2 regions of the Lactobacillus sp. HMSC08B12 genome follow, and region 1 is predicted to be linked to the other one. Evidence: riboswitches for the same ligand, from Rfam matches in the RefSeq annotation. Region 1 holds a riboswitch; the other holds the start of a gene.
The links. A riboswitch is a leader RNA that binds a small molecule or an ion and turns the genes downstream of it on or off. The one in region 1 is predicted to bind lysine.
Positions count from the first base shown of each region.

Region 2: it holds a riboswitch for lysine, as region 1 does, so the genes downstream of both, dapD (2,3,4,5-tetrahydropyridine-2,6-dicarboxylate N-acetyltransferase) here and HMPREF3168_RS01415 (ABC transporter substrate-binding protein/permease) in region 1, are expected to answer to the same signal.

Region 1 covers NZ_KV793109.1:31,913-37,897, forward strand. Annotated here, with positions in the region: gene HMPREF3168_RS01410 (amino acid ABC transporter ATP-binding protein) at 1-654, opposite strand, end outside; gene HMPREF3168_RS01415 (ABC transporter substrate-binding protein/permease) at 658-2,241, opposite strand; lysine riboswitch at 2,361-2,536, opposite strand; gene HMPREF3168_RS01420 (DNA-3-methyladenine glycosylase) at 2,630-3,256, opposite strand; gene HMPREF3168_RS01425 (DUF488 domain-containing protein) at 3,339-3,710, shown strand; gene HMPREF3168_RS01430 (NAD-dependent protein deacylase) at 3,697-4,395, opposite strand; gene HMPREF3168_RS01435 (hypothetical protein) at 4,506-4,985, shown strand; gene cls (cardiolipin synthase) at 5,055-5,985, opposite strand, start outside.
Region 2 covers NZ_KV793089.1:14,652-20,636, reverse strand. Annotated here, with positions in the region: gene HMPREF3168_RS00115 (hypothetical protein) at 1-1,266, shown strand, start outside; gene dapF (diaminopimelate epimerase) at 1,313-2,299, opposite strand; gene HMPREF3168_RS00105 (aspartate kinase) at 2,301-3,674, opposite strand; lysine riboswitch at 3,895-4,071, shown strand; gene dapD (2,3,4,5-tetrahydropyridine-2,6-dicarboxylate N-acetyltransferase) at 4,187-4,900, shown strand; gene HMPREF3168_RS00095 (N-acetyldiaminopimelate deacetylase) at 4,961-5,985, shown strand, end outside.

The sequences.
Region 1 (5,985 bases):
CATGAAGAGGACCTGGTCGGAAACTTCCTTGGCGAAGGCCATTTCGTGGGTAACCACGATCATGGTCAAACCAGTCTTGGCCAGCTTCTTCATGGTTTCCAAAACTTCCCCGACCATTTCTGGGTCAAGGGCACTGGTCGGTTCGTCAAAGAGGAGGATTTCCGGGTTCATGGAGATGGCTCTGGCAATCGCTACTCTCTGCTTCTGCCCACCGGACAATTGACGGGGCTTAGCGTCGACGTAGGGATCCATCCCAACGGTCTTCAGGTTCTCCAGGGCAATCTTCTTGGCTTCTGCCTTTGACCGCTTCAGAACCAGTTCCTGGCCGATCATGCAGTTTTGCAAGACGTTCTTGTTTTCAAAAAGCTCAAACTGCTGGAAAACCATGCCGACCTTGGACCGGTAGCGGGGGATGTTGTATTTTTCATCCAGGATGTTCTGGTCATGGAAAAGAATTTCCCCGCCAGTTGTATCTTCCAGCAAGTTGATGCAGCGGAGCATGGTTGACTTACCACCACCGGAAGGACCGATGACCGTCATAACCTTGCCCTTGTGGACTTCAAAGGAAATATCCTTCAAAACTTGGTGTTCACCGTAAGCCTTTTGCAGGTGCTGAACGTTTAAAATAATTTCATTATCCTTGTAATCAGCCATTTTTTACTTGTCTCCTTCCTGCTTGCCGACTTGAACTTGGTTGGCCATCATGTTGTAGTTTTCAGGACCTTCGATGTGCTTTTCAATCAAGTTGAAGATCCGGGTGATCGTAAAGGTCAAGAAGAGGTAGATGACCGAGATGACCAGGTAGGTTTGGAAGAACTGGAAGCTCTGGCTGGCAATCGTTGAACCAACGAAGAACAGTTCTGATACTGAGATGATGCTCAATACGGAAGTGTCTTTGATGTTGACGATAAATTCGTTGGTGATTGACGGCAGGCAGTTCCGGATAGCCTGTGGCAGGATGATGTGCCACATTCTCTGGTTGTGGGTCATCCCCAAAGCACTGGCGGCTTCAAACTGCCCCTTCGGCGTGGAGATGATCCCCCCGCGGATAACTTCGGCCAGGTAGGCCCCGGTGTTGATGGAGACGATGATCAAAGCGGCAACCATTCTGTTCAGGTTGATGTGCCAGAACTGGGCGATCCCGTAGTAGATAACCGCGGCTTGTACCATCATTGGCGTGCCACGGAAGACTTCAACGTAGACGGATAAGAGCCACTTGCAGAAGGCTAACAGGCCCTTTTTGAACTTGTTCTTTGGTTCTGGAATAGTCCGGACGATGCCGACCAGCAAACCGATGAAGAAACCGGCGATGGTGCCGACCAGGGAGATCAAGAGAGTCATCCCGATCCCTTCCAGGATCATCTGCCCGTAGTTCTTCAGCATGGAAACCAGCCAGTTTTCCTTCTTGGTGCTGGTCTGCGGCTGCTGCTGCACGGCTTCCTTCATCAGCTTGTTTCTTTCTGAAGTGGAAATGCCGGCCAAAACCTTGTTAACCTGGCTGAGCAGCTGGTCGTTGCCTTTCTTAACCCCGATGGAAACTTCCGCGTCAGAAGAGGAGACCTTGAAGCCCTTCATCTTAGACAGGTTGACCCCGGTAATGTTGGAGTCCATCATCTGGAAGGAAGTCAGTTCCGTGTCTTCAGCCACGTAGCCGTCGATCGTGCCGGCTTCCAGGGATTCCCGCATGGCGGCAAAGTCCTTGGAGGCTGGTTCCCGCTTGGCCCCTGGCAGCTGCTTGATCAGGTCGTAGTGCAGGGTCCCTTGCTGGGCAGTCAGCTTGGCCCCCTTGAAGTTAGTTAGGTACTTGGCCTTGGCGTACTTGCTCTGCTTGTTGACGATAACCACGAAGTTGGTGGTCCGGTATGGGCTGGTAAAGTTGATGGCCTTCCGTCTTTCCGCCGTCGGGCTCATCCCGGCAATGATCAAGTCGATCTTGCCACTGGTCAGGGCTGGCAAAAGCCCGTCCCATTGGGTCTTTTCCACGATAACCTTCTTGCCCAGCTTCTTAGCGATGATCTTGGCGATCTTGACGTCGTAACCATTGGCGTAAGAGCTGGTCCCGTCGATCTTGACCGCGCCATTGGCGGACGTGGTCTGGGTCCAGTTGTATGGAGCGTAGTTGGCTTCCATACCAATCTTCAAGGTGCCGCTGGCTTGCGCCAGCTGGCTCCAACTGACAGCTAAGACAAGCGTCATGACCGCCGCCATTAAGGCGCTAATCCAGCTGCTGTGCTTCTTCATCTGAATAAACCTCCGATATGTTTTTAGTAGTTATGAAATACAATAAAAAGCGGCAAAAAAGCCCCACTGCGGTATACAATGAGGCTTGCTTTGATTCTGTAAAATTCAGTATGAATACCAAAAATTATAGCGCTCCCTAGAAAACTAGGACAGTCTGCAGAATCTTCTCCTGCAGCCCAACCAACAGCGCGCACGACCCCACTGCTGATTTCGGCGATATCCCTTAATAACAAGGCTCAACACTGTCAGTGAGCTCCCCTTGTGTTTGTGAACGATCGCGACCTCTATTGTATTGGATAATTTTCAACTACATTTAGGCTAAATTACTTTTAAGAAAAAGTCAAGAAAAAATTAGTTTTCTGAATTTTTGTGATTGCCCTTTTCTTATTTACATCCAGCCGTGATCATCCGCCCAGTCCCGTTTCTTCATGCCAGAGACGTAGGGGTTGCCGGCCACATAATAGCGCAGAGGCGCCTGGGCCCAGGCCGGGTCAGCCTGGACGATCCCGATTCTGGGCGAAGCAATGATTTCTTTAGCCGGCTTTTTCTCAGTCAAGTCAATAACGAAAGGGGAGTCCGCCAAAGGGGCCAGGTCCCAGTTTCTTGACTTGATCCCCATGGCCTGCATTAATTTGGCCGGTCCATTGGTCAAAAGGACCCCGTCTTTGCCGCCCCGGTTTTTAAGCATTTGGTCTAGGCCCCAGACCGGCTCAATGGCCCGAATTAAGACCCCTTGGGGGTTGCCTTCTTCCTGGCAGGCGATGTCAAAAAAGACGTACTGCCGCTGGGAGTAGATGTAGATGGTCCCGCCGGCCCGCCACAGGCCCTCGTTAGCCTGGCTTCTTCTGCCCCCGTAGGAGTGGGCGGCCCGGTCGTATATGCCCAGGTAGGCTTCGGCCTCAACGATATAGCCGCCAATTTTTTTCCCGCCGGCTTGATAATAAAAGGGGCGGCCGATCAAATCCCGGCATATCTCGCTGGTGGGCCGGCCGGTGAAAAAATTCCTGTAGTCCATTGCTTAATTAATCTTTCTAACTAAAATAGGGAATGTAGTAAAAGCTGTAATAAAAACTGTTTTTAAGAGAAAGCGTGCGCCTATGTCAACGATCAAAACTGTCCGTATCTACGCCAAAGACCAGCCCGCCGGCTACCGGATCTTAGTCGACCGGCTCTGGCCCCGGGGAATCAAAAAAGAAGCCGCCAATTTAGACGAGTGGAAGAAAGAGCTGGCTCCCAGCCGGGACTTGCGGACCTGGTTTAAGCATGACCCGGCCCGGTACCCGGACTTCCGCCAAGATTACCTGGAAGAATTGGCAGACAATCCGGAATGGCCGCCTTTCGTGGAGCATTTGCAAGAGCTTTTGCAAAAAGGGGACGTCCTCTTTTTGTACGGGGCTAAAGATGAAGAACACAACCAGGCCGTAGTTTTAAAGGAGGCAGCTGAGGAAGCTCTGGCTAAACTTGCTTAAAGACCTCCAAGGCGTCACCGGTCAGCTGCTTGATCCCTTGTGCCGGGATCTCAGTCAAGTTGACGGCCCAGATTTTGGCGTCTTTTGCCGCGTAGCCTAAGAGACCGGCGAAGGGGTAGACAACGAAGCTGGTGCCGACGATCACGACCAGGTCGCTTTGCCGCATTTCCAGGATGGACTGGTTGACATTGGCCGGGTTGATGCCTTCCCCGTAAAGGACGATGCCGGGCCGGATGATCCCGCCGCACTCGTGCTTGTAGCCCTTGGCGTAGTCCTCATAGCTGACCTTTTGCTTGCACTTGGAGCAGTAGATGTCGTAGAGGTTGCCGTGAAATTCGGTCACGTGCTGGTTGCCGGCCTGCCGGTCCAGGGTGTCGATGTTCTGGGTGATGAGGGCCCCTTTTTCATTGCAGATGGTCGCGATCTTTTCGTGGATCATATTTGGCTTGGCGTCCGGGAAGTACATGTTTTGCATGACGAAGTCATAAAAAAGCTGAGGCCGGTCATAAAGGGTCTCCTCGCTCAAGATGACTTCCGGGGGCTCGCTGACCCCGTTGTAGATGCCAGTCTTAGACCGGTAGTCGGGGATGCCGGAGTGGGTTGACACGCCTGCCCCGGTCAAAAAGACAGGGTGCTTGGCCTTTTTTAAGTCTGCTTTAAATTCCGCAAGTTTTGCTTGGTCCATTTTTTGCCTCTTTCTTAAAAAACGGCTGATACCTTTTGATTTCATTATAAGCGCTTGGTTTGCTATAATTAAGCTACTAGTTGCAGAAGATATTATATTTGAGGTAATCCATGGACACGTTATTTTACTTGGTCGCCGACACCGTGCTGGCGGCCTATGCCGGCTACAGCTGGTACAGCCAGGCCACGGTGATCCTGCGGGCCCGCTGGCGGATGACGGCGGTGGTCATGCCAATCCTATTGGTCTGGCTGGGGGCCAGCTGGGGCTACCTGGACCTGGGAACTCCCGGCTTCATCGTCTTCCTAGCCCTCTTCATTTTGACGGGGATCCTGGAAGCCACGTCGGGCTTTGCTGACAAGCGGGTGGTTTTGAGCGGCTACTTCCGCCGGACTTTGAAATACAGCGAAATCAGCCAGGTGATCCTGACCGCGGCGCCGCCGGAAGTGGGCGACCTGTCGATCGCGGCCCTGGAAACCAGCCGCCACCAAATCTACTACCTCCGCTTCAACAAGCAGGCCAGCGATGTGGTCTCTTTCTTGATGCAGCGCCTGGAACGCGGGGTAAATATTGACGTAAGAAAAATGGGTTAGTCGAGTGACTAACCCATTTTTATCTGCTCTAAATTTCTGTTTTCTTGTTTTATTTTCTCTTGTTCTTTTTTACAAAATCGGGGACAGGAGGCGGGAGAAGTTCTGCAGGAACCGCAGCCAGTGGGACTGCTTCTTGATCATCTCCGGCGTGAGGAGGGTCGACTGCTCCATGTCCTTTTCAAACTGGTCGGACATCTCCTTGTTAAAGGCCCGGTCGTAGACGAAGACATTATCTTCAAAGTTCAAGTCATAAGACCGGTAGTCCTGGTTGACGCTGCCGACAGTCGCGTACTTGTCGTCGACGATAATGGTCTTGGCGTGCATGAAGCCGTTGTTGTAGGTGTAGACCTTGACCCCGATCTTGACCAGCTGGTTGGCGTACCACTGGGTTGCCCGGTAGATGAAGGGGTGGTCCGGCATGCAGGGGATCATGATCCGCAGGTCAACTCCCGAGCTGGCCAGGATCTGCCAGGCGGCAATCATGGCCTCATCTGGAATCAAGTAAGGAGTCTGGATCCAGACCCGCTTTCTGGCTAGCATCATCAAGCGGACTAGGCCGTTTCGCATGTAAGGCTCGTCGTTGTCGGGGCCGTCAGAAACAACCTGTACGGCCATGTCGCCCTTGGAGATGTCGTTTTCATCCAGGTCAGGAAAGAGCTTTTCGTCAAAGCTGATCAGTTCTTCTTCCTTGACGGCGGAAGCGTTCCAGTCCATCACGAATCTTTCCTGCAAAAGCAGGGAGGCTGACCCGACCAGGCGGAGGTGGGTGTCCCGCCAGTAGCCGAATTTTTTCTTCCTGCCCAGGTACTGGTCGCCGACATTGAAGCCTCCGGTCCAGGAGGTAACCCCGTCGATGACCACGATCTTCCGGTGGAGGTGGTAGTTGATCCGGTTCCGGGAAATCATGTTTCTTGAGGTGATGAAGGGCAAAACGTCGCCGCCGGCTTCAGTCAGCTGGTTGAACCAGCTCTTGGAGGCTCCGAATGACCCCCAGGCATCG
Region 2 (5,985 bases), on a different contig from region 1:
AAAGAAGAAAGCAAAGTCTTAACAGAAAAAGAAACTGACCAGCTGATCAGCGACTTCTTTGAGAATTATGAGAGTTACTTTGACCGGCCATATTACATGGATGTGCTGGCCCAGCCCCTGGCTAAGCAGTATCTCCGGCCGAGCAGCTTAAAGGTTTGCCTGGCTTACCAATTGCTGACTAAGGAGTGGCTGAAAGCCAAGCTTGAGGAAGAGTCTTTCCATGATAACGGAGAGAAGGAGCGGATCTACCTGGAGCCTGGCAAGCTGAAGAATCATTTGCCTAAAGAAGATTGGGATCTGGCCAGCGACTACCTGTTTCCAGGAGACAAGCAGGCTTACCTGGAACTGACAGCTGATAAAAAGAAACTTCTCTTACCAAGCAACAAGCGCCAGCAGCTTCAGCACTTTAAGACAAGTTTGGCTAATTGCCGGTCCTGGCAAAAGCTGCTTTACCATATCAAGGAAAATCATGCTGACCTGTCGGTCAATTGGCATTTCAAGAACCAGTCCAAACTGGAAGTGACTTTGACGGGGAGAAAGGATCACGAGCATGCTTTTGCCTTAAAAGAGCAAGAGGCGATGGACGAAGAGTATGACAAGTTTTTGGCAAATTCAAAGAAGAAAGAGGCGAATTACAAGAAAAAGATCAAAGAAAAGGTTGCTGCTTCCAGCCTGCGGGGGGACCTGTTAGCCCGGGCAATTGCCCAGCTTGCTTTGAGAAATGAGACGCGGATTACGCCAAATAACTGTCTGAAGATTCTGCGGGGATTGTCTTATCCGGGTTATGACGCCATCAACCACAGCGACTATGACAGACATTTTCGCTTTCTGCCAAACCAGGAGATTCTGCAGGTAATTGAGGCGATGCAAAAAGACGGACTGATCGCGGCTGAGGAACGCTTTTATTCTGACTATCATGTCTATTACCATGAATTGGTGCCAACTGATTTGACTGAGGAATTTCTGAATGCGGAAGCAGCTGAAGGGTCAGATCTTGCCTTGCTGAAGGAACTTAATGAGTCTGCAGATAAGACTGATCTTTCTGCTTTTAACGTTGTTAAATTAAGCCAAGAACTTCTGCAGCATCCCGCCCTGGTTTGCGTTGACCAGGGCTATCAAGCCTTTATCGACCAGCATGACTTGGCAAGAGAATACCTGAAAACCCGCCTGCAGCTGACGACCAACAAGTTTACCAAGAAGTATCTCCGCCTGCTTTTAGAGGGGGATGCAGAAAAAAGCATCCCTGGCCAAGCGGTGAATGCTTGATTGGGGATGCTTAGTAATTGGTATAGAGTATTTAATTGGAGGGATGCTACTTGATCAGCTGGTTAACGAAAGCCAGGTATGCAGCTTGTTCACCAGTTTCTTTGGTCTTCACCGCCTCCAGCTTAACCTGGCCGCTGTGCAGCTGGTCTTCTGGAATTTCAGTAGTATGGGTTTCAGTCGCGTTGCCGATCAGTTCGATCCAGTAGCCGTGATCCTTTTGGTGCAAGACGGTCTTGACCATACCGCCAGGATTGTAGACAGAGATCTCTTTTTCAAAGTGGCCCAGGTCCGGGTGAGTCAAGGCAAAGGCCAATGAGCTGGCTGACATCCCTGTCCCGCAGGCGTTAGTAAAGCCAACGCCCCGTTCGTAGGTTCTGACAAAAAGCTGGCTATCGCCGCGGATAACGGTGTAGTTGATGTTGACCCCGTCTGAGAAGTATGGATTTTCGCCATTCAAGTAGGCACCAAGCTCTCCTAAGACCGGACTTTCCAGGTCTTCTTCTTTGATAAAGGCGATGAGGTGGGGATTAGGCACGGCCAGAGCACTAAAACGCCAGCCTGGGACCAGTTCTGGTACCAGAGTGTCCAGCAGGCGGTTATGTCCCAAATTGTCAAAAGGCAAAGATTCTTTATTGAAGCGGATAGGGGAGATTTCTACCCCGAAAGCCGGCACTCCTTCTGCAAAGTCATCAGCTTGCCGGACGGCCAGGTCAGCGTACATGGTTTCCACCTTAAACTGGCTTTCTCCGGTCTTTTCGTGCAAGTAGCGGGCAACTGTTCTAAGACCATTGCCGCACATTGAGGCTTCACTGCCGTCAGCGTTGATAACCCGCATCTTGCCTAAAACGCCTGGGTGGCTTGATTCCTCAACTGACAGGATGCCGTCAGCTCCGCCAAGCAGGCCAGTCTTGTGATCAGTAAGTGTCTGGGTCAATTGCCGCAGTTCATTATCAGTCAGCGGATTTTCCAGTTCAGTTTGGTCCAGAATGAAGAAGGAATTCTGTGAGCCGTGGACTTTCAATAATTTAGTCATCTTATTCTCCTTGTGCTTCTTGCTTGAAAAAGTAGTCGTAAATCGCGGCTACCGCCCGGTCGGCATCTTTAGCTGCCGTGCCCAGCATGATAGAAATTTCGGAAGCCCCTTGGTTGACCATCCGGAGAGAAATACCCTCTCTGGCTACAGGGGTGGCAATATCCCGGATGACCCCGATCCGGTCCCTCATCCCTTCACCGACCAGCATGATAATCGCGTAATCGCTGATCCATTCCAAGTGGTCAGGACTGACTTCATTTTGAATTTCATTGCAGATCTGGTCGATCAATTCATCGTTTAACGTGTCCCGGTCAAAGATCAAAGTCAAGTCGTCAATCCCGGTTGGCATGTGTTCATAGGACAGTTTGTACTTGTTTAAGATTTGCAGGATGCGGAGGGTAAAGCCAACTTCCTTGTTGAGCAGGTACTTGTGCAGGTAGAGGGCACCAAAGTGCTTGCCGCTGGCGATCCCGGTAATGACGGTTTCAGGCTTGAAGCCTTTTTCCGGTACGATCATGGTCCCGCGCTTTTCCGGGTGCTGGGTATTCTTCACATTGATTGGAATCTGCCCTTGAATGGCTGGGATCAAGGCTTCATCGTGGAAGACAGAGAAACCAGCATAAGACAATTCCCGCATTTCCCGGTAGGTCATCGTGTGGATCGGCTGTGGCTGGTCAACAACCTTCGGGTTAGCGGAGAAAATAGCATCGACATCAGTAAAGTTTTCATATAAGTCAGCGTGGAAACCTCTGGCCAAAATCGCCCCGGTAATGTCTGAACCACCTCTTGAGAAGGTAGCAATATGGCCAGCCAGAGTATAGCCGTAAAAGCCTGGGAAAATCAGCTTTTCGTCAGCGTCATAGGCAAAGTTTTCTAGGAGCTGGTAGCTTTCCGGGTTGACAGAGGCATTGTTTGGACTACCGGTAACGATGATCCCGGCATCTTTAGGATCAACATAGCGGGCCTTTACCCCTTGGCTTTGCAGAATCTTCGCAATCAGCTTGGCGTTAAGCCGCTCGCCGTGGGCCTTAAAGGTCGCCTGCAGATAGTTCTTGTTTGGATAGTGCTCCTTTGGCAAATTCAGCAGGATTTCTTTCAAGGGCAAGATTTCTTCGAGCGGCAAGTTAAAGTACTCGCCGATTTCAACGTAGCGCTGGAAGATCCGGTCAGCAACTTCAAGCCCGTTTCTGCCATGGTTGATTTCATGGGCGTACTTGATCAAAAGGTCAGTGACCTTGATGTCATCGTCAAAGCGTTTGCCTGGGGCAGACGTAACGACAACTTGTCTTTCAGCTTCAGCGGTAATAATCTTCAAAGCATTTTCTACAGCAGGGCCGCTAGCCAGGGAACTGCCACCAAACTTAACAACTTTCATGGGCTACTCTCTTTCGTGTTTGTCTTTAATCATAATTTAAGTTTAATCAGAATGGACTTTACCATTTTTCTCTGGAAAATGCAAAGAAAGATTCTGAAAAATCATGATAATCGCCTTCTAAACATTGTGATACCAGTGCTTGAGGAAGCTTGAAATAAAAAAATGCAAATAAAAAGCTGAAAAGGTGTTGACAAGATGAGGCCAATATTATAAACTGACTACAAATTGAAGAGGCGCAACCGACAAGAGTAAGGCAAGGGAGCCAGCCAGGCGGAGAACTTGCAAGAAAGGGGAGGTTGCCGAAGCGTCCGTTTTGGCAAGGCGGATTGGCTGGGCTATGGCTTAAGAGGCCATGGACTGTCGCAGGGAAGGTACCTGCGTTGCGCTTGCAATTTGACGAGAGAATTTGATTTTGAATTTTTCGGGCTCCAGATTGTTAAGGCAATCTGGAGCTTTTTCTTTGCCTCTTCGAAGTAACAGAAACAGATGCAGATTAGAAAGAGAAAGATATTATGGCAGAATTAGACGCGCAAAGCATTATCAACTACATTGGTTCAGCACCAAAGAAGACCCCGGTTAAGGTTTACTTGCGAGGCGCCGGCCTTGATCAAGTCACTTTCCCAGATGGCACGGATCCTTTTGTCAGCGGTCAAGCCGGCGTAGTCTTCGGCGACTGGCAAGATCTCAAGCCGTTTTTAGCAGAACACGAAGCTGACTTTGAATCTGTCCGCGTGGAAAACACGGCCCGCAATTCAGCTGTTCCTTTGCTGGACCTTAAGGAAATCAATGCCCGGATCGAACCAGGCGCTATTATCCGTGACCAGGTCTTGATCGGTGATAACGCGGTTATCATGATGGGGGCGGTAATTAACATTGGCGCGGAAATCGGTGCCGGCTCAATGATCGACATGGGCGCGATCTTAGGCGGCCGGGCGATCGTCGGCAAGAACTGCCACATCGGTGCCGGTACGGTCTTAGCCGGGGTGGTTGAACCAGCTTCTGCCTTGCCGGTCCGCGTTGACGATGACGTTCTGATCGGTGCCAACGCGGTTGTCCTGGAAGGCGTCCACGTCGGTCAAGGTGCAGTTGTAGCAGCGGGTGCGGTTGTGACCAAGGATGTGGCTCCGCACACGGTGGTTGCCGGCGTTCCAGCCAAGGTAATCAAGGAAGTCGACGCCAAGACAGAAAGCAAGACCGGCCTGGAAGAAGACCTGCGTAAGCTGTAAAGAGTCAAGTTAAAGTAAACAAAACAGACATAAGTTAGTCCACATTAAGGAAGTTTTTCAATGGCAGTATTGACCGAAGCCGAGTTGCTTCAAATCCGGCGCCAACTCCACCAGATCCCGGAATTGGCTTTAAAAGAATATCAAACCCATGCTTATCTCTTGGATGTGATCAAGCAGATGAAGCAAGACTACCTGGAAATCAGGGAGCCAGCAGAATTGCCAACCGCGCTCCTGGTTCTGGTCAAGGGGTCAAAGGCTAAACGGACCATCGGCTACCGGGCGGATATTGATGCTTTGCCGGTAACTGAAGCAACCGGCCTGCCATATGCTTCCAAGCACCAAGGCGTGATGCATGCCTGCGGGCACGACATCCATATGACTGTTGCTTTGGGTGTTCTCAGCTACTTTAGCGAGCACCAGCCAACTGACAACCTCCTGTTCTTCTTCCAGCCGGCTGAAGAAAGCGAGAGCGGCGGCATGAAGGCCTACCAGCTGGGACTTTTCACCGGTAAGTGGCATGTTGATGAATTCTACGGCCTGCATGATAACCCAAGTCTGCCGGCTGGGGCGATTGGCTGCCGGAACGGCACCTTGTTTGCCGGAACGACTGAAGTCAACATTGATATTCAAGGCAAGGGCGGGCACGCTGCCTTCCCGCAATTGTCAAATGACGCGGTTGTCGCGGCAGCAGCCTTGATTATGCAGGTCCAGACCATCATTTCCAGAAATATTGATCCGGTTCAAAGCGGGGTTATCACCTTGGGCAAGTTGACTGCCGGCAAGATCAGAAACGTAATCGCTGATTCAGCCAGAATTGAAGGCACGATCCGGGGACTTACCCAAAGCATGATCGAATTGATCGACAAAAGGCTGGCCGAAGTCTGCCAGGGAATTGAGCTGAGCTTCGGCGTCAAAGTCAAGCTGGAACTCAACCAAGGCGGCTACTGGCCAGTTGAAAATAACCCGGAATTAACTGAAAACTTCATTAAATACATGAAGCAGGCTGACGGGGTTGAATATGTCGAAACGGCCCCGGCGATGACCGGAGAAGACTTCGGCTACCTCCTGGCTCAGATCCCGGGAAC